DNA from 3 places in the Nonomuraea sp. NPDC050643 genome. Region 1 is predicted to be linked to each of the others. Evidence: riboswitches for the same ligand, from Rfam matches in the RefSeq annotation. Region 1 holds a riboswitch; each other region holds the start of a gene.
The links. Region 1 has a riboswitch for cyclic di-AMP ahead of AB0I15_RS56465 (CHAP domain-containing protein). Riboswitches for the same ligand answer to the same signal wherever they lie in the genome.
Positions count from the first base shown of each region.

Region 2: linked by a shared signal. The riboswitch ahead of AB0I15_RS40805 (NlpC/P60 family protein) and the one ahead of AB0I15_RS56465 (CHAP domain-containing protein) in region 1 are both predicted to bind cyclic di-AMP.
Region 3: linked by a shared signal. The riboswitch ahead of AB0I15_RS00905 (C40 family peptidase) and the one ahead of AB0I15_RS56465 (CHAP domain-containing protein) in region 1 are both predicted to bind cyclic di-AMP.

Region 1 covers NZ_JBFAIM010000079.1:18,678-24,910, forward strand. The annotation lists gene AB0I15_RS56450 (MDR family MFS transporter) at 1-605, shown strand, start outside; gene AB0I15_RS56455 (LysR family transcriptional regulator) at 595-1,458, opposite strand; gene AB0I15_RS56460 (alpha/beta hydrolase) at 1,518-2,330, shown strand; gene AB0I15_RS56465 (CHAP domain-containing protein) at 2,597-3,310, opposite strand; cyclic di-AMP (ydaO/yuaA leader) riboswitch at 3,323-3,459, opposite strand; gene AB0I15_RS56470 (aldo/keto reductase) at 3,934-4,755, opposite strand; gene AB0I15_RS56475 (hypothetical protein) at 4,853-5,797, shown strand; gene AB0I15_RS56480 (DUF6716 putative glycosyltransferase) at 5,800-6,233, shown strand, end outside.
Region 2 covers NZ_JBFAIM010000041.1:107,984-114,216, forward strand. The annotation lists gene lysX (bifunctional lysylphosphatidylglycerol synthetase/lysine--tRNA ligase LysX) at 1-1,162, shown strand, start outside; gene AB0I15_RS40795 (cytochrome P450) at 1,179-2,261, opposite strand; gene AB0I15_RS40800 (LuxR C-terminal-related transcriptional regulator) at 2,569-2,781, shown strand; gene AB0I15_RS40805 (NlpC/P60 family protein) at 2,809-3,738, opposite strand; cyclic di-AMP (ydaO/yuaA leader) riboswitch at 3,858-4,008, opposite strand; gene AB0I15_RS40810 (amino-acid N-acetyltransferase) at 4,284-4,853, shown strand; gene AB0I15_RS40815 (RDD family protein) at 4,939-6,233, shown strand, end outside.
Region 3 covers NZ_JBFAIM010000001.1:202,347-208,579, reverse strand. The annotation lists gene AB0I15_RS00920 (Uma2 family endonuclease) at 1-433, shown strand, start outside; gene AB0I15_RS00915 (branched-chain amino acid aminotransferase) at 467-1,564, opposite strand; gene AB0I15_RS00910 (3-isopropylmalate dehydrogenase) at 1,789-2,835, opposite strand; cyclic di-AMP (ydaO/yuaA leader) riboswitch at 2,935-3,075, shown strand; gene AB0I15_RS00905 (C40 family peptidase) at 3,271-3,675, shown strand; gene AB0I15_RS00900 (SSI family serine proteinase inhibitor) at 3,862-4,251, opposite strand; gene AB0I15_RS00895 (class I SAM-dependent methyltransferase) at 4,358-5,173, shown strand; gene serA (phosphoglycerate dehydrogenase) at 5,643-6,233, opposite strand, start outside.

The sequences.
Region 1 (6,233 bases):
TGCTGCTGCCGCTCCTGTTCGGCATGCTCGCGGCGCAGCTCGTGACCGGCCGCCTCATCAGCCGCGACGGGCGCTACCGCGTGTATCCGATCCTCGGCGGCGGTGTGCTGGTGGCGGGGGTGCTGGTGCTCACCGTGCTGGGCGTCGGGACCGGCGTCGTCCTGGTCTCCGGGCTCACGGCGATCGCCGGGGTGGGCATCGGGCTGCTGACGCAGAGCACGATGCTGCTCACCCTGAACAGCGCCGACCCCCGCGACATGGGCGCGGCCAGCGGCACCGTCACCCTGCTGCGCACCATCGGCGGCTCCCTGGGCATCTCCCTGCTCGGCGCCGTCTACGGCGCCCGCATGGAGGCCGGGCTCGGCGCCTCACTCGGGTCCGAGGCGGCGACGCGGCTGACGGAGGGCGGCGGGCTCACCCCCGAGCTGATGCCGGCGATGACCGGGGCCGTGCGGGACGCGGTGCGCGAGGCGGTCAGCGCGGGGCTGCAGGGGGTGCTGGCCGGGTCGGCGGTCCTGGCCGCCCTCGCCTTCGCCGCCGCCTGGTTCGTACGGGAGGTGCCGCTGCGCGCGGAGGCCCCCGCCGCTGAGAAATCTACAGCGTAAAGGCGGCGAGCTCGTCCAGGAACGCCCGGGCTGTCGGGGCACAATCGTGCACCGACGCCACGGCCAGGGCCAGCGAGCGGGTCATGCCCGGATCGAGCGGCCGGGTGACGACCGCGCCCAGGTCGGCGGGCAGGCCCAGGGCGGGCACGATGCTGACCCCCAGCCCGGCCGCCACCATCTCCAGGATCGCGGCCGGGCCGCCGGCCTCGAAGGCGATGTCGAGCGGCACCTGGGCGGCCTGGGCGGCGCTCATGATCAGCGGCCGGCAGCCGGCCGTGGTGAGGATGAACGGCCGCCCGGCCAGGTCGGCCAGGCGCACGGCCTTCCGGGCGGCCAGCGGGTGCCCGGCGGGCATGACGGCCAGCATGTCGTGGGTGCTCAGGTGCGCGGTGTGCAGGCCGGGGGCGGGCAGGGTGACCACGCCGACCTCGGCGGCGCCCCGGTGCAGCCATTCGCGGATGTCGTCGTCGACGCCTTCGAACAGGCGTACCCGGACCTGGGGGTAGCGGTCGGTGAACGCGCGCAGGAGCCTGGCCACGAGCGTGCCCGTGGCGCTGGGGAGGCTGGCCAAGCGCAGCTCGCCGGTGATCTGGCCGCTGGCGGCGGCCACGTCGGCGCGGATGAGGTCGAAGTGGCGCAGCGCCTCGCGGGCCCGGGTGAGGGCGCGGCGGCCGGCCTCGGTGAGGGCGATGCCGTCGCGGTGGCGTACGAACAGGGCCGCGCCCAGCTCGCGCTCCAGCGTGGCGATGGCGCGGCTGACGGCGGGCTGGGACATGCCGCTCTCCTCGGCCGCCGCCGTGAAACCGCCGCGCTCGGCGACCGCGATCAGCACCCGGAGCTGCGCTAATGTCATACCGCCATACCCTAGATGATATTTGACCGGGCCCTCTCAAGAACATCATGGTTATGGCCATGCGGAAGACGATCGAAGTGGACGGGCTGCGGGCCGGATATCTGACGGCGGGCGATCGAGGCCCGATGGTGCTGCTGCTGCACGGCACCTACTGGAGCCGGGTGTGGCGGCCGGTGCTCGGCGACCTGGCGGCGGCCGGGCTGCGGCCGGTGGCGGTGGACCTGCCCGGGCTGGGGCGTTCGGAGGGGGAGCTGACCCCGGAAACGGCCACCGTGCCCGCGCTGGCGGCCTGGGTGGCCAGGTTCGCGGCGGCGCTGGGCGCGGACGTGCCGCTCGCCGTGGCCGGGCACGACATCGGCGGCGCGGTCGCGCAGCACCTGCTGGTGGGTGACGCGCTGAAGGTGCGCAGGCTGGCGCTGGTCAACTCGGTCACGTACGACTCGTGGCCGGTGCCGGGGGTGGCCCGCTTCCGCGACCCGGCCGTGGTGGCGGCGACGACGGTCGAGGACGTGCTGGCCGCGCGCCGTACGGCGGTCACGACGGCCCTGGCCCGACCGGCGACGGAGGCCGAGCTGGCCGACTACCTCGACCCGTGGACCGACGCGCGGGTCTGCCGGTCCTGGATGGCCCTGGCCGGCGCGGCCGACAGCCGCTACACGCTCGACCTCGTCCCCGCGCTGCGCGCCGACGAGACGCCGAAGCTGCTGGTCTGGGGGGAGGACGACACGTTCCAGGAGGTACGCCACGCCGAGCGGTTCACGGCCGAGATGCCGAACACCACGCTCGTCCGGATCCCGGGGGCCGGTCACATCCCGATGGAGAACGACCCGGCCGGGGTCGCCGGCGCACTGGCGAACTTCTTCCTCAGCTGACCCAGCCCCTGAACGGGCCTTACGCCGGCGCCTTGCCCGCGAAAGGAACGTCGCAGGAGGGGCACGCTGACCCGCGTACGTGTCCGTCAGGCCGTGACCGTGACTTTACCGGCGCTCAACCCGTCAGCGGACGGTGACCAGCCGACGGCCATGACGTTCCAGAGCCAGGCCGCCGGTGTCGTGTTGGGAAATGCGACAAGCGCGCGCCTCCCTTGTGGGGAGACGCGCGCTTGTGGAAAGGCAGGGGCCCTCTCGGGCCGTCCTCGTCAGGCGGCGTACTCGGGGTAGCCGTAGCCGACGACCTGCGACTTGGGCCGGGTGCGCTCCTCGACCTTGCCGTTGCCGGTGTTGCCCTCGACGGTGGAGATGGTGCCGTTCTGGTTGTCCTTCACGACGAACCCGACGTGCTGGATGTCGCTGATGTCCTTGCTGCCGCTCCACGAGAAGAAGACGACGGCGCCGGGCTTGGCGAGGGTGCCGAAGCGGTTGTTGGCCGCGAACCACTTGGCGTGGGCGACGGTGTAGGCGTCCCAGCCCACCTGCGGGCGGGCGCCGGTCTGCTCACCGACCCAGGAGACGAACATCGAGCACCAGGCGGCGTTCAGGTACGCGGCGCGGTTGCCGCCGTCGCGGGCCACGGTCTCGGCGGCGCGCTGCGAGTTGGCGTACCACTGCTGGAACTTGGTGCCGCCGCCGCTGGCGTTCTCGGAGGTGCCCACCTGGGCCTTGGCCAGGGCGAGTACCTGACTGGCGGTGACGTTGACCTTGGTCTCTTCGGAGTGGTCGGTGCTGGCGCCGGCCTTGTGGGCGGCGATCGCGGCGGTCGGGTGCTTCGCGGCGGTGGCCGCGGCGACTCCGGTCGGGGTGTCGGCGTTGGCGGTGGCGGCGTGGCCGCCGAGGGCCGAGGCGATGATGGTGGCGCCGAGAACGGCGCGAGCGATGTTGACCTTGGGTGCAGCGGTAATAGGATGCTTGGCCATCGAGGGGGTTACTCCTTGCTTCCATGCCGCTTACCGGGTTAGCTGACGGGTTCGGGCGTGGAAGCTGCCCTACGGCACCGAAGTGCCGATTCACCCCAAAGGACTGGGTCCCCGGTTCCGCCCGGAGGCGGATTCAGCGGTCACAGGACGATCCTGTGATGTGTCGTGCGATGGTCAGACATAGCCGGACAAACCGGATGTATGTCTCAAGATGCCCCATAAGGTAATACATGAGGCAAGAGGATTACAAATCCATAAAAGCCCAGCTAGGCGACGTGCCTGTGAGCGTCGGCCGGAACCCCTGTCATGGCAAGGGATTCGTCAAGAGGCAAGATCGAGAAATTCGTTCCGCCTGCCGGCCGGGATGACGCGGTTCGGTGTGTGCCCGATCCGTTCGTGGCCGGGGATCCGCCACCGGAGCCCCACGTTCGCGGGGTCCGCGGCTTCCGTCCGCGTCGACTGGCTACAACACCGGCCTGACCAGGGTAATTCCCGGGCAATGTGATCGCCATGAAAGCGTCCTGGCGGCCGAGGTAGGGGACAACACGGGCCGCTCTGGGTTCATTCCCTGGGGCGCCGGCGGGCGGCCGCTCGTAGCGGAGCCCGCCCGCCGGGGATCCTCGTCACGTCATGTTGAAGGTGTCCGGATCCGGCCCGAAGCGCCGGCCCTTGTTCATCGCCCCGATGGCCGCGAGGTCCTCGGTGTCCAGGATGAAGCCGAACACGTCGATGTTCTCGGCGATCCGCGACGGCGTCACGGACTTGGGGATGACGACGTTGCCGACCTGCAACTGCCACCGCAGCACGATCTGCGCCGGCGTCTTGCCGTGCTTGTCCGACAGCACCTTCAGCGCCGGGTCGTCCAGCAGCCCCTTGCCCTGGCCCAGCGGGCTCCACGCCTCCGTGAGGATGCCGTTGGCCTCGTGGAAGCGCCGCATCTCCCGCTGCTGCAGGTACGGGTGCAGCTCGATCTGGTTGATGGACGGCGTGATGTCCGTCTCGTTCATGAGCCGGGTGAGCGTCTCGACCGTGAAGTTGGAGACGCCGATGGCCTTGGCCCGCCCGTCGCGGTAGATCTTCTCCATGGCCTTCCACGCCTGCACGTACTTGTCCTGCTTCGGCACGGGCCAGTGCATGAGGTAAAGATCTACGTAGTCGAGCCCCAGGCGGGCCAGGCTCTCGTCGAAGGCGGCCTCGGCGCGGCCGTGGTCGCCGTTCCACAGCTTCGTGGTGACGAACACCTTCTCGCGCGGCAGCCCGCTCTCGCGTACGGCCCGCCCCACGCCCTCCTCGTTGTCATAGGCGGCCGCGGTGTCGACGTGCCGGTAGCCGGTCTTCAGCGCCGTCCGCACGGCCTGCTCGGCCTCGTCGGCCGGAACCTGCCAGACGCCGTACCCGAGCTGCGGGATCTGCACGCCGTCCGTGTTGAGCATGAGCGAATTCATACCCTCCATTGTTCACGCCCAGTTTCTGAGCGCTTAAGGCGGCGGGGCTAGCTTGAAGCGGTCGTGAACGGGCTATCACCCGGCTGGGAGGGCAGGAGTGGTCAAACAGGCGTCGGCCTGGGTGGAGTCGCCGCTCCAGATGCTGTGCGCCGTCGAAGCCCATCATGCCGGGCTCCTCGGCCCGGTGTCCGTCGTCGTGCCCCGGGCAGGCCTGCGGCCACTGAAGGCGACCCGCCGCGAACTGCGCGCCCTCGGGCTGCCGGACGGCCTGGAGCTGGCCGAGCCCCGCGAGAGCATGCCCCGGCGCGTCCAGGCCATCGGTGACGCCTTCTCCGGCAAGGTCCAGCTCCGCTGGCTCACCTCCAGCCCCGGCCGCATCGTCATCGTGGACGACGGGCTGGCCACGCTCCGGCTGCTGGAGCTGCTCGCCGCGGGGCCGTTCCGGCCGCTGCTGCGCGCCCGCGCCAAGCCGACCAGGCTGCGCGCCGCGCTGGGGCTGGCCGCCGCGCTGCGGCTGCGCCTGAGCGACGTGTCGGTCTTCACCGCCCTGCCCGTGGACGACAAGCTGGCGGAGGGCGTCCGCCGCGCCGGCATCGACCTCGTCCGCCACGACTTCGCCTGGCTGCGCGCCCAGCCGCCCAGCGCCGAGGGCCCGGCCGAGCGCACGGTCGTGCTCGGCACCTCGCTCGTGCGCAACGGCCTGGTCCACCGCGACCACTACCTGCGCTGGCTGACCGAGCTGGCCGCGCGCGAGCCGCTCGCCTACTACCCGCACCGCCGCGAGGACCCCGTGGACGTGGCGCTGATCCGGGAGCGTCCCGGCATCACCGTCCACGACGGCGGGGCGCCCGCCGAGCTGACGCTGCGCGGCCTGGACGCCGGCCAGCGCGTGCTCAGTCTTCCCTCGACCGCGATCACCTCGCTGCGGGTGCTGCTCAGCCCGCGCGGTGTCGCCGTCGAGCCCGTGGATGTTCCCGAAGACTGGTGGACCAGCAGGGCGGCTCCCGCCCTGCGCTTGCATCTGACCGGAGTGTCCAGTTGAAAGTGTTGGCGGTCGCCGACTCCGACTCGTATCTGAAATGGGCGGCCTGCCTGCTCGGTGACCTGCCCGCGGGCTGTGTGACGGAGCTGGTCGTGGTGCGTACGCCGATCGCGCCCTCACCCGAGCAGATCGCCGCGGCGGTGAAAGAGCGGACGGGCGAGGGGGAACCCCCGCCGGTGCTGTCGGCGCGGTCCGTGCGGCGGCTGGCCGAGCGCACGCGGCCCGACGTGATCCTCCTGGCCTGTACGGGGCCGGTCGTGGACGTGCTCGTGGCCGAGGTGCTCGACGGGCTGCGCCCGCGGCCGGTGTTCGTCAGCGGGCTGCCGGGCATCTCCGTCCCGGCCACGGAGAAGGCGTGGGTGTTCCGCAGCGGCTGCGACCTGTTCGTGGTGCACAGCGAGCGCGAGGCGGCCGAGTTCTCCTCGATCGCGGCCCG
Region 2 (6,233 bases), on a different contig from region 1:
GGGTGACCACGTCGGCGTGACGGGCGAGGTCATCACCTCGCGCCGCGGGGAGCTGTCGATCCTGGCCGGCAACTGGCAGATCACCTCCAAGTGCCTGCGCCCGCTGCCGGAGAAGCACGTCGGCCTCACCGACCCCGAGGCGCGGGTGCGCCAGCGCTACGTCGACCTCATCGTCAACGACGAGGCACGGAAGATGGCCCGTGTCCGCAGCGCCACGGTGCGCGCGGCGCGCGACTTCTGGCACGAAGAGGGCTATCTCGAGGTCGAGACGCCGATGCTGCAGCCGATCCACGGTGGCGCCACGGCCCGGCCGTTCAAGACCCACATCAACGCCTACGACATGGAGCTCTACCTCCGCATCGCCATCGAGCTCTACCTCAAGCGGCTCGTGGTGGGCGGGATCGAGAAGGTCTTCGAGATCAACCGCAACTTCCGCAACGAGGGCGCGGACTCCACGCACAACCCCGAGTTCACCATGCTCGAGGCCTACGGCACCTACCTCGACTACAACGACATGGCCGACCTGACCCAGCGGATGTACCAGAAGGCCGTCCTGGCCGCCCTGGGCACCTCCGTGGTGGTGCACGACGGCGTCGAGGTCGACCTGGGCGTCGCCCGGTGGCCGCGGCTCCCGCTCTACGGCCTGGTCTCCGAGGCGGTCGGCGAGGAGATCACCACCGCCACCGGCCTGGAGGAGCTGCGCAAGATCGCCGATCGGCGCGAGATCCACTGGGACCCGAAGTGGGGCGCCGGCAAGCTCGTGCAGGAGCTGTTCGAGGCGCTCGTGGAGCACACGCTCGTGCAGCCCACGTTCGTCATGGACTATCCGCTGGAGACCTCGCCGCTGACCCGTCAGCACCGCGACAACCCACTGCTCACCGAGAAGTGGGACCTGATCGGCTTCGGCACCGAGCTGGGCACCGCCTACTCCGAGCTGATCGACCCGATCGAGCAGCGCCGTCGCCTGGTCGAGCAGTCCCTGCTGGCCGCGGGTGGCGACGTGGAGGCCATGCAGCTCGACGAGGACTTCCTGCAGGCCCTGGAATACGCCATGCCGCCGACGGGCGGCGTGGGGGTGGGCATCGACCGGATGATCATGGCCTTCACCGGCAGGAACATCCGCGAGACCATCCTGTTCCCGCTGGTCAAGCCCACCCACTGAGCGCCGCGGGGGCGTCTCACGGCATGAGCCGCCCCCGCCGGCCCGGCAGTCTCGCCAGCCCGCGCAGCACCACATTCGCCTTGTACGGCGGCTCCGCCTCGGTCAGTTCCAGCTCCGGCGCCGCCCTGGCCAGCGCGGAGAGCGCGATCTCGCCCTCCATCCTGGCCAGCGTCGCCCCCAGGCAGAAGTGGATGCCCAGCCCGAACGCCACGTGCCGCCCGGGATCCCGCGCCACGTCGAACCGGTCCGGATCGGGGAACACGGCGGGGTCGCGATTGGCCGCGCCTATCAGGGCGACCACCGGGGTGTCCTTCGGCACCGGCACACCGCCGAGCGTCGTGTCCTCCAGCGCGACCCTGGAGGTGAGCTGGACCGGCGGGTCGTACCTGAGCACCTCCTCGACCACCTGTTTGGGCCGATCGGCCGCGTGGCGCAGCAGGCCGCGCCCGGCCAGGTGCAGCACCCCGTTGCCGATGAGGTTGACGGTCGTCTCGTGGCCGGCCACGAGCAGCAGCACACAGGTGGCCAGTAACTCGGCCTCCGTCAACCCCTCGACGCCCGCCAGGGCGCTCAGGAGGTCCTCTCCGGGCCGCTCCCGCCGTAATGTGAGCAGCCCTCGGAAGTAGTCGCGAAACTCCCTTCCGGCCCGGCCGCTTTCCGATACGAGGTCGTCTGTAAGCATCGGGTCAAGTCCGCGAGCCAGGGTCTCACTCCAGCCGCGGAAACGTTCATGGTCCTCCGGGGGCACCCCGAGCATCTCGCTGATCACCATGACCGGCAGCGGGTATGCCAAACCGGACACGAGGTCGGCCTCATCCGACAGCCCGTCGATCAGCCCGGCGGTGATCGCCTCGACGCGGGGGCGGAGCCGTTCGAGCATGCGCGGGGTGAACGCCCTGCTGACCAGCCCCCGCAGCCTGGTGTGGTCGGGCGGGTCCATCCAGAGGAACGATTCGACGGGCTGACCTGGCTCTCTGTTGCTCAGGGGGCTGGAGCCGCGGCCGAACCGGGGGTCGCGCAGGAGCGTCGTACAGAGGTCGTGGGTGGTGGCGACGAGTAACCCCGCACGCGTGGGGAAGATCGCGCCACGCGCGCTCATCTCGCGATAACCGGCATAAGGATCACGCAGAAATTCCGGATTGAACGGATCAAAACCCAGCACATCCACTGGGCTCTTTGACAATGGATCCGCCGTTCCGGAAGGCTCCATGAGATCGCTCATCCGAGGCCGACCTGTCCCGACATATGGCGAGTACGTCATATATAACGGATCATGTCAATAGACCTCGTCAAGCACGGAGATTATCGTGCTTGACGACCTTTCCAAGATGCGTTTACGGTCTGCGAGGAGCAACTTTGGCCCGGTCGAGAGGCCCAAGTTCTGCTGTTGGGGGGGAGGGCTCCCGATGGATGTGCTCACTGAAGGCGTTGAGCTGAGCCATGCGGATTTGGCGTTACTGGCGGAGCTGGCCAAAGGAGTTACGGTCGATCGGGTGGGCAGACGTCTGGATATCAGCGGACGCACAGTACGCCGAAGATTACGGTGCATCTGCGACCGTATCGGCGTTGCCACGGCGATCGAGGCCGTGGCGTGGGCTGCCCGCCGCCAGTTGATCTAACGGCGTCCGGTTACGGGGAAAGCGTTCTCAGTCGGCGATGCGCACCGCGCCGGCGAACGGCCGCCGGGCGATCGAGGCGATCCGTACGACGTCACCCGTCTGCGGGGCGTGCACCATCATGCCGCCGCCGAGGTAGATGCCGACGTGATGCAGGTCGCTGTAGAAGAACACCAGGTCGCCCGGCCGTAGCTCGGAGCGGTCGATGTGCCTGCCCGCGGTCCACTGGCTGCCGGTGTAGTGGGGCAGTGAGATGCCCACCTGCTGGTAGGCGGCCATGACCAGACCGGAGCAGTCGTAGGAGCTGGGACCTTCCGCGCCCCAGACGTACGGCTTGAGCTGCTGCGTGAGCGCCCACCGCGCCGCCTGGGCCGCCTTGCCGCCGCCGGCGATCGGCAGATTGACGCGCGTCGCCCGGGTGCCGGGACGGCCGGCCTCGCCCAGGGCTCGCCTGAACAGGTTGCTCTCGACCTTGGTGACCAGCTTGGTGATCTTGTCGCGCTTGGTGTCGAGCTCGGTGACGAGCTTCTGGACCTCCGCGATGCGCGACTTGGCGCCCGACCTGGCGCGCTCGGCGGTCTCCCTGGCCTTGGTGACCTGGCTGAGCTCCTGGCCCTGCTGCTGCTCGAGCACGTACGTGGTCGCGGCGCGGTCGAGGAAGGTGTCGGGGTCCTCGGCGGAGGTGAAGGCCAGCACCCTGCCCAGGCCGCCGGTCATGTAGGCGTTCTGGGCCAGCATGGCGACCTTGGCGTGCTTGGCCGCGAGGTCGGCCTCGCTGGTCGACAGCGTCTTCTCCGCAGCCTCGGCCGCCTTCTTGGCGGTCTTGAGCTTCTCCCGCTGGTCGTTGTACTGCTCGGCCAGCGTCTCGATGTCGACGTGCAGCTTCTCGACCTGCTTGGCCATGTCCTGGAGGGAGGGCTTGGGGTCCGCGGACGCCGAACCGACGGGAACGGCGATCATTAACGCGGCGACTGTGAGACTCGCCACACCCAAGCGGTATGGCCGCCGAACTCGTTCATGAGGGCGGGCGTGTTCGCCCGCCGACTTCCCCTCACGACCGAGCGTGCCCTTCACCAACCAGCTCCTCTCATCGACGCCTACCGGGTTAGCTGACGGGTTCGGGCCGGAGCAGCCCTACCGAATGATCTCGGATTCACCCCATTGACGGCGTTGGAGGTCGCCGTCGGCGGTTCCCCGGCTCTCCTTGCGGAGATTGGGCGTGTTCCCCCCGCGACACGCGGGGAACATCGTCGCTGGACACTAATGCACTCCGGGTTCGTGCTCAACCACAACTGCCGAGTCTGTAGAGGTTTCACAACTGAAGGGTCACAAGGTGATCTCGTGCACACCCGTGCAGAACAGACTTTATGTCCCTCTTTGCCCTTGCATCTGCCGAACGCAGGTTCTCGTCGGCCGCGCGCCCATCTGACCAAGAGATGCCACAGGATGGGCCGAGACATGGGCGTTAGGGCCGAACCGTAATGACATCTGTACTCTGGAGAGCCATGGAGCAGGTGGCCGAACTGACAGTGCCCGAGACCGCGGTCGTGGTCCGGCGTGCCCGCACGCCCGACGTGCGCACGGTCAGACGCCTGGTGGACACCTATGCGGGCGCGGGCCCGCGGCTCCTGGAGAAGGCCACCGTGACCCTGTACGAGGACGTACAGGAGTTCTGGGTGGCCGAGCGGGGCGGGCAGGTCGTCGGCTGCGGCGCGCTTCACGTGCTCTGGGAGGATCTCGCGGAGGTCCGCACCGTGGCCGTGGATCCCGATAGCCGTGGCATGGGCGTCGGCCACCGGATCGTCTCGGCGCTGATACAGCACGCGAAGGATCTGGGTCTGCGACGTGTATTCTGTCTAACTTTTGAGGTCGACTTCTTCGCCAGGCACGGCTTTCGCCAGATTCAGGGCACGCCGGTCTCGCCTGAGGTGTACGCCGAACTCCTGGCCTCGTACGACGAGGGTGTGGCGGAGTTCCTCGACCTCGAACACGTCAAGCCGAACACCCTGGGCAACACCCGCATGCTGCTCCATCTGACATCGGGTGACGCGGACCTTGACCAGTTGGAAAGGTGATTGTTGATACCTATGTCGATACGTTGGGCAGCACAGGCATGTGTCCTGACACGTGCCACATGCGCACTCGAAGCGAGGTGACACGGTGAGCACCGGACAGCCGCCGTACCCACAGGACGAATCCGGCGAGAATTCTGCGCCCGCCAATCCCTGGCAGCAGAACACGGGCCGCCACCCCGGCGAGCCCGACCCCGACGCGACTGTGATCGGCTACCGGGCGGACGATGCCTACGGGCAACAGCCCCAGTACGGACAGCAGGGCTATGGCCAGCAGCAGCAGGGCTATGGCCAGCAACAGGGTTACGGCCAGCAGCCCCAGTACGGGCAGCAGCAGGGCTACGGACAGCAGCAGCAGTCCCAGCCCGACTACGGCCAGCAGCAGTATGGTCAGCAACCGCAGTCCCAGGCGGACTACGGTCAGCAATATGGCAATGCGGCGGGGCAGCAGGGCTACGGCCAGCAACCCCAGTCGGGCCAGCAACCTCAGTACGGCCAGCAGCAGGGCTACGGTCAGCAGCAGCAGGGCTATGGGCAGCAGGCCCAGTCCCAGCCCGACTACGGTCAGCAGGGTTACGGCCAGCAGCCCCAATACGGGCAGCAGCCGCAGTCCCAGCCTGACTACGGTCAGCAGGGCTATGGCCAGCAGCAGCAGTCGCAGCCCGGCTACGCCCAGCAGGGCTACGGGCAGCAGCCGCAGTCGGGCCAGCAGCCCGGCTACGGCCAGCAGCAGCAGGGCTATGGGCAGCAGGCCCAGTCCCAGCCCGACTACGGTCAGCAGGGTTACGGCCAGCAGCAGCAGTCGCAGCCCGGCTACGGTCAGCAGCAGGGCTACGGCCAGCAGCAGGCGCAGTACGGCCAGCAGCAGTACAGCGACCAGCAGTACGCCGCGGGCTACGGTCAGCAGCAGCAGGGCTACGGCCAGCCCGCCTACGGTCAGGCCTATGGCCAGCCGGTCGGCGTGCAGCCGCCCGGTGCGCCGGCGCCGCTGGCGGAGTGGTGGCAGCGACTGGTGGCGAGGATCATCGACTTCGTCATCCTCTACATCATCAACATCGTCGTCGGCCTCATATTCGGCGCGATGCTCGTGGCCTCCTACGTGTCCTCCTCCGGGACAAGTGGCGGGTTCTTCTCGACCACGGTCGTGACCATCCTCACCAGCGTCGTCGTTACGGCGATCTGGGTCGCCTTCGACTTCTTCCTGCTGAAGATGAAGGGCCAGACGGTCGGCAAGATGGTGATGGGCATCAAGGTCGTCCCCGTCGGGCAGCACATGCAGCCGGGGGGCCTGCCGACCGACCTGGCGCTCAAGCGGGCCGGGGTCACCTGGGGCGGCTGGATACTGAACGCGATCCCGTGGGTCGGCTGGCTGGTCGGCTGGGC
Region 3 (6,233 bases), on a different contig from region 1:
GCAGCACAACACGCTTCTTTTCCGGATCTGGTGCCGGCTCATCGGCACGGTGGTGGAGCGGGGCTGGGAGATCTGGCCCAATATCACGGTCTACCTGGGAAAACAGGCCGATCGTTACGTTCCCGACCTGGCCGTGGTGCCGGGGACGCCGCGGATGCACCTGGATCACGCCGTTCAAGGGGATTCGACGCTGCTGCTCGTGGACGTCGTTTCCGCGGGCAGCAGCTATGACGATTACCACGTCAAGCCGGGCGGTTACGCGCCGGCCGGGGTGCCGCTTTATCTGGTGGTCGATCCCTTTCGGAACGCGGTGAAACTCTTCAGCGAACCCGGCCCCCGCGAATATGGCCGGGAAACGGTGGCGGCCGGGTGTGAGCCGTTGTTTCTGCCCGCGCCGTGGGGAACCTCCCTGGAGCCCGGGGAATGGTGGTGAACCCTCGGGAGCGGGCCCGAGGGTTCGGCCGGATCAGACGATCTTGTGGATCCAGTTGTGGGCGTCGGGGCGGGCGCCGTACTGGATGCCCACCAGTTCCTCGCGCACCCGCATCGTCACCGGGCCGGGGGTGCCGTCGGCGACGGTCCAGGAGCGGTCGGCGCCCTTGACCGTGCCCACCGGCGTCACCACGGCCGCCGTGCCGCACGCGAAGACCTCCGTCAGCTCGCCCGCCTCGCTCGCCGACTGCCACTCATCGACCGAGACGAGGCGCTCCTCGGTCTCCAGGCCCAGGTCGCCGGCCAGCTCCAGGATCGACTCCCTGGTGATGCCGGGCAGCAGCGTGCCGGTCAGCTCGGGGGTGACGAGCTTGTTGCCGAAGACGAAGAACAGGTTCATCCCGCCCATCTCCTCGACGTACTTGTGCTCACCCGCGTCGAGCCAGACCACCTGGTCACAGCCGTTCTCCACGGCCTGGCGCTGCGCGACGAACGCCGCGGCGTAGTTGCCGCCGCACTTGGCGAAGCCGGTGCCGCCGGGGGCCGCCCGGGTGTACTCGGTGGACAGCCAGACCGAGACCGGCTTGATGCCACCGGTGAAGTACGAGGCCGCCGGGGAGGCGATGACCATGTACTTGTACGTCCTGGACGGGTAGTTGACCCCCAGCCCCGCCTGGGTGGCGATCATGAAAGGGCGCAGGTAGAGGCTGTGGCCCTCAGTCGTGGGCACCCAGTCCTTGTCGGTCTCGACGAGGAGCTCGAGCGAGTCGACGAACGTCTCCTCGGGCAGCTCCGGCATGGCCATGCGCTGGGCCGAGCGGTTGAAGCGGCCGGCGTTCGCGTACGGGCGGAACGTCACGATCGAGCCGCTCGTCTGGCGGTAGGCCTTCAGGCCCTCGAACAGCTCCTGCGCGTAGTGGAAGACCGAGGTCGCCGGGTCCAGCGAGAGCGGCCCGTACGGCATCAGCCTGGCGTCGTGCCAGCCCTGACCTTCGGTGTAGTCGACCGAGATCATGTGATCCGTGAAGGTCTGCCCGAAGCCGGGGTTCGCCAGTACCTGCTCCCGCTCGGCCGCGGTGCGAGCGTGGTCGGATAGCTGCACGTCGAAGCTGAGCTTCTGAGCGATGGTCATGACGGCGGTCCTTCTCTCTGCGATCTACCGAAATCTACCGGAACCTGCCCACTGTCCGCGGATCTGCTGCGCGGAGCAGTCGTGCCCGGGAGGCAGTCCCGTACTTCCTATTGTCTCGCTATATGGGATGGCAAGTGGCCGATGGGGTGGTTGGTCCTTTTGGACGCGAAAAAGCGCCTGGCAGTCCTCGTCGGACCGCCAGGCGCGTTCGGAGCTAGGCGGCCCTAGCCGGATACTCGCGCGGTGATGTCGTCGCCGATCTCGTGGGTGGTGCGACCGGCCCAGCCGGTCAGGCGCTCCACGAGGTCGTCGGCGACCGCCTGCTCCACCTTGGCCGACTCGGCGTGCAGGCCGAGGTGGTCGAGGAGCATGGCGACGGACAGGATGGTCGCGGTGGGGTCGGCCTTGCCCTGGCCCGCGATGTCGGGCGCGCTGCCGTGGACCGGCTCGAACATGCTCGGCGTGGTCCGCTCGGGGTTGATGTTGCCGCTGGCCGCCAGGCCGATGCCGCCGGCGATGGCCGCCCCGAGGTCGGTGATGATGTCGCCGAACAGGTTGTCGGTGACGACCACGTCGAAGCGCTCAGGCTGGCTGACGAAGAACATCGAGGCCGCGTCGATGTGGCTGTAGTCGGTCGTGACCTCGGGGTATTCCTCGGCCACGCGGTTGACCGTGCGCTGCCACAGGTCGCCGGCGTAGGCGAGGACGTTCGTCTTGTGGACGAGGGTCAGCTTCTTGCGCGGGCGCGACTTGGCCTTCTCGAACGCGTAACGCACCACGCGCTCGACGCCGTAGGCGGTGTTGAGCGACTCCTGGGTGGCGATCTCGTACGGCGTGCCGCGCCGCATGGCGCCACCGGTGCCCGCGTAGAGGCCCTCGGTGCCCTCGCGGACGACGATCATGTCGATGTCCTCGGGCGGCGTGTCGGCCAGCGGGGTCTCGACGCCGGGGAACAGCTTGACCGGCCGCAGGTTGACGTAGTGGTCGAACTCGAACCGGAGGCGGAGCAGCAGGTCGCGCTCCAGGATGCCGGGCGGCACGCTCGGGTCGCCGACGGCGCCCAGCAGGATCGCGTCGAAGCCGCGCAACTCCTCGAGCACCGCGTCGGGCAGCGTCTCCCCGGTACGGTGATAGCGGGCGGCGCCCAGGTCATAGTGCGTGGGCTCGATCTTCGTGCCGACCGCTTCCAGGACCTTGAGTCCTTCGGCTACGACCTCGGTGCCGATGCCATCCCCAGGGATGACGGCCAGGCGGATGTTACGCGACTCCATGGGCGGTACCTTACCGGCTCGTCTCGACTGACGAACACACCATCTCATTTTTCGGACGCCCGGTTTTGTCCCTATTGCGACCTTTTGACCGTTTCGTTAGAGTCCATCGGGCCTAATCCACGCAGCCCTTGCGTGGAGCCGGGGACCCACTTTCCCCTGGGGCGAATCGGCAACCGCCGTAGGGCCGTCTTCCAGGCCCGAGCCCGTCAGCTAACCCGGCCGGCCTCGTGGAAGGACAGTGTTCTGTCTCGCATCGCCATCGGCCTGGCGGCGGGCGTCGCCGGGCTCATCCTGGCCAGCCCAGCCGCACAGGCGGCCCCTGACAAACAGGCGACCCCCGACAAAGACGTCACCACCCTGACCGGCGCCGAGATCCGGCGCATCCAGGCCAAGCGCGTCCCCACGCCGCCCTGGAAGGCCGCTCTCCACTACGCGATGACCAAACGCGGCATCCCGTACGTCTGGGGCGGCACCAGCGACCGGGGATACGACTGCTCGGGGCTCATGCTCCGGGCGTACGAGTCGGCGGGGATCGAACTGCCCCGCACCGCCCGCGAACAGTACGGGGCGTTCTCCCGGAAGATCGGCTGGGAGAACCTCAAGCCCGGCGACCTCGTCTTCTTCAGCAACCTGGGACACGTGGGGATGATCTCCAAGCCCGGGTTCATGGTGCACGCGCCGCGCAGCGGTGACGTGGTCAAGGAGGAGAAGCTTTCGAGCTGGCGCAGGGACGCCTTCGTGGGGGCGGTCCGGCCCGACCCCGCGGGTGTGCGCCGCTGGTCCAAGGTGCTGGAGAAACGCCGGGCCCCGGCTCCGGACATGCCCACCGCCACCCTCTGAGAACACACCCCCCAGATGAGAACACACCCCCAGAACACCACCCTCAGAACACCGCTCCGGGAACACCACCCTGAGAGCACCGCCCCGAGAACACCGCACTGAGAACACCGCACTGAGAACACCGCTCCGAGAAAGCCGCGAGCGGCCCCGCCTGGCGCGGGGCCGCTCGCCGGTCGCGCCGGGCGATCAGGGCACGATCGGGGCGGCCAGGTTGTCCGCGAAGCACGGGTTCGGGTAGGTCTCCTCGAAGTTCTTCGGCTCGCCGTAGAACACACCGCGGATCTTGACGTGGACCGGGTCGTAGATGCGCGGGCAGGCCACGTCCGGGCGGAACCTGAGCCGCTCCAGATCACCGCCGCTCCTGCGGAGCATGTCGCAGGCGGCGCCCGGGTCGGGGTGGCTGCCGTCGTCCGGGTCACAGGTCAGGAACCAGCGCTGCGCCGCGCCCTGGTGGTACTTCGTGATACTCAGCTCTCCCGCCTGCGCGTGGGCGGGCGCGGCGAGCAGGGCCGCGGCGGCCACGGCGGGCAGGGCCACGGCGGCGACGCGACGGATCGCGGTCAGGGAAGCGTGCATGGGGGACCTCCTCAGCGAACGGATACGCAGCGCGACGCTATCAGTACTCTCCGTGTCCGCGAGGAGAGGTGTCCGTAACCTCAGTCACGGACGTACCGTGGGAGGCATGTCACCCGAGAAGGTGCATCTGACCGAGGAGAAGGCGACCCTCCTCGCCACCCTGTACGGCAAGGCGCTCGACGCGCGCTCCCCCAACCCGATCCTGGGCGACCGGATGGCCGACGAAGTGATCGGCCGGATCGACCACGACTTCACCAAGACGGGCATCACCCCCAGCACCGCCGAGGCCGTCGCCCTCAGGGCCCGGTTCATGGACAGGTGGGCGGGCGAGTTCCTGGCCCGGCATCCGGAGGCCATCGTGCTGCAGCCGGGCTGCGGTCTCGACACGCGCGTCTTCCGGATGGACCCGCCGCCCTCGGTCCGCTGGTACGACCTCGACTATCCCGAGGTCATCGAGCTGCGCGAGCGGCTGTTCCCCGAGCGGCCCGGTTACACCATGATCGGCTCGTCGGCCACCGAGCTGGCCTGGCTGGAGCAGGTCCCCCGCGACGCTCCGGTGCTGGTCGTGGCCGAGGGCCTGCTCTACTACCTCGATCCGGCCGGAGGGCCGGAGCTCCTGCGGGCGATCGTGGAGCGCTTCCCCGGCGGCCAGTTGATCTTCGACGCCCTGAGCCGGCTCGGCCTGCGGCTGCAGAAGCTCAACAAGCCCGTCCAGAACGCCGGGGCCGCGGTCCACTGGGGCATCGACGGCCCGGCCGTTCTGGAGGCGATCCATCCGAGGCTGCGGTGCGTGTCGGCGGTGAGCGCGTTCGAGATCGACGGGTTCGAGGACCTGTCGAAGACCCACCGCGTCTCGGCCTGGATCGTCAAGGCCCTGCCGGGGATGAGGCGGTCGGCCGCCTTCTACCGGCTGGAGTTCTGAAGGACTGTCGGCTGGAGCCCTGAAGGGCTACCGGCCGGAGTTCTGCGGGGCGCCGCCGTTGTCGCGGCGGTCCAGCGCGATCTGCACGGCCTCGGCGGCCTCGTCCTGCTGGTCTTCGGCACGGTTCCAGGCATACATCTCGTACATGTGACTCATCTCATTTCGCGGGCGTGTCTCAGTGGGAAGCCGGACTCCGGTCGCGAATCCGACCGGGCCTGATCTCGTGGTCCGGGTCACGGACCGGACGAAGGGACTTGACGGCCGACGCGACGCCGCACACCGCGGCGAGTCGTCGACCTGCCCTAACAGGCCCCGCCGCGGCAGGTAATAAGTACGAGAACCTGGCGCATTACCGATAACAGTACCTGAGGCATCTCGTTGGATGTCCTAGTATCTCGCATGGTGAGACGCGAAGGGGCCGCCACCCTTTCCGGTGACGGCCCCCTTGTCGCGATGCCGCGAGGAGAGGTCAGTCCTCCAGGTCGACCGTGCGGCCGCTCTCGGCGCCGATCTCCGCCGCGATCTGCTCGACCACCTCGGCCGGGATCGCGGAGTCGACGGTCAGCGCGATGAGCGCCTTGCCGCCCTTGGTGTCACGGGCCACCTGCATCGAGGCGATGTTGATGCGGTGCTCGCCGAGGAGGCGGCCGACCACGCCGACGATGCCGGGACGGTCGGCGTAGGTGAAGAAGCAGAGGTGAGCCGTCGGCTCGATCTCCATCTCGTAGCCGTTGACCTCGACGATCTTCGTGATCTGGCGGGGCCCGGACAGCGTGCCCGAGACCGAGACCGTACGGCCGTCGGCGAGCACGCCGCGCACGGTCACCACGTTGCGCCAGTCGGGGCTCTCCGAGCTGGTGATCAGCTCGACGGTGATGCCGCGGTCCTTGGCCAGCAGCGGGGCGTTGACGTAGGTGACCTGCTCCTCGACCACGTCGGCGAACACGCCTTTGAGCGCGGCCAGCTCGATCACGCGCACGTCCTGGGCGGCGATCTCGCCGCGTACCTCGACGTCGAGCTTGGTGGCGACCTCGCCGGCCAGCGCGGTGAACACCCGGCC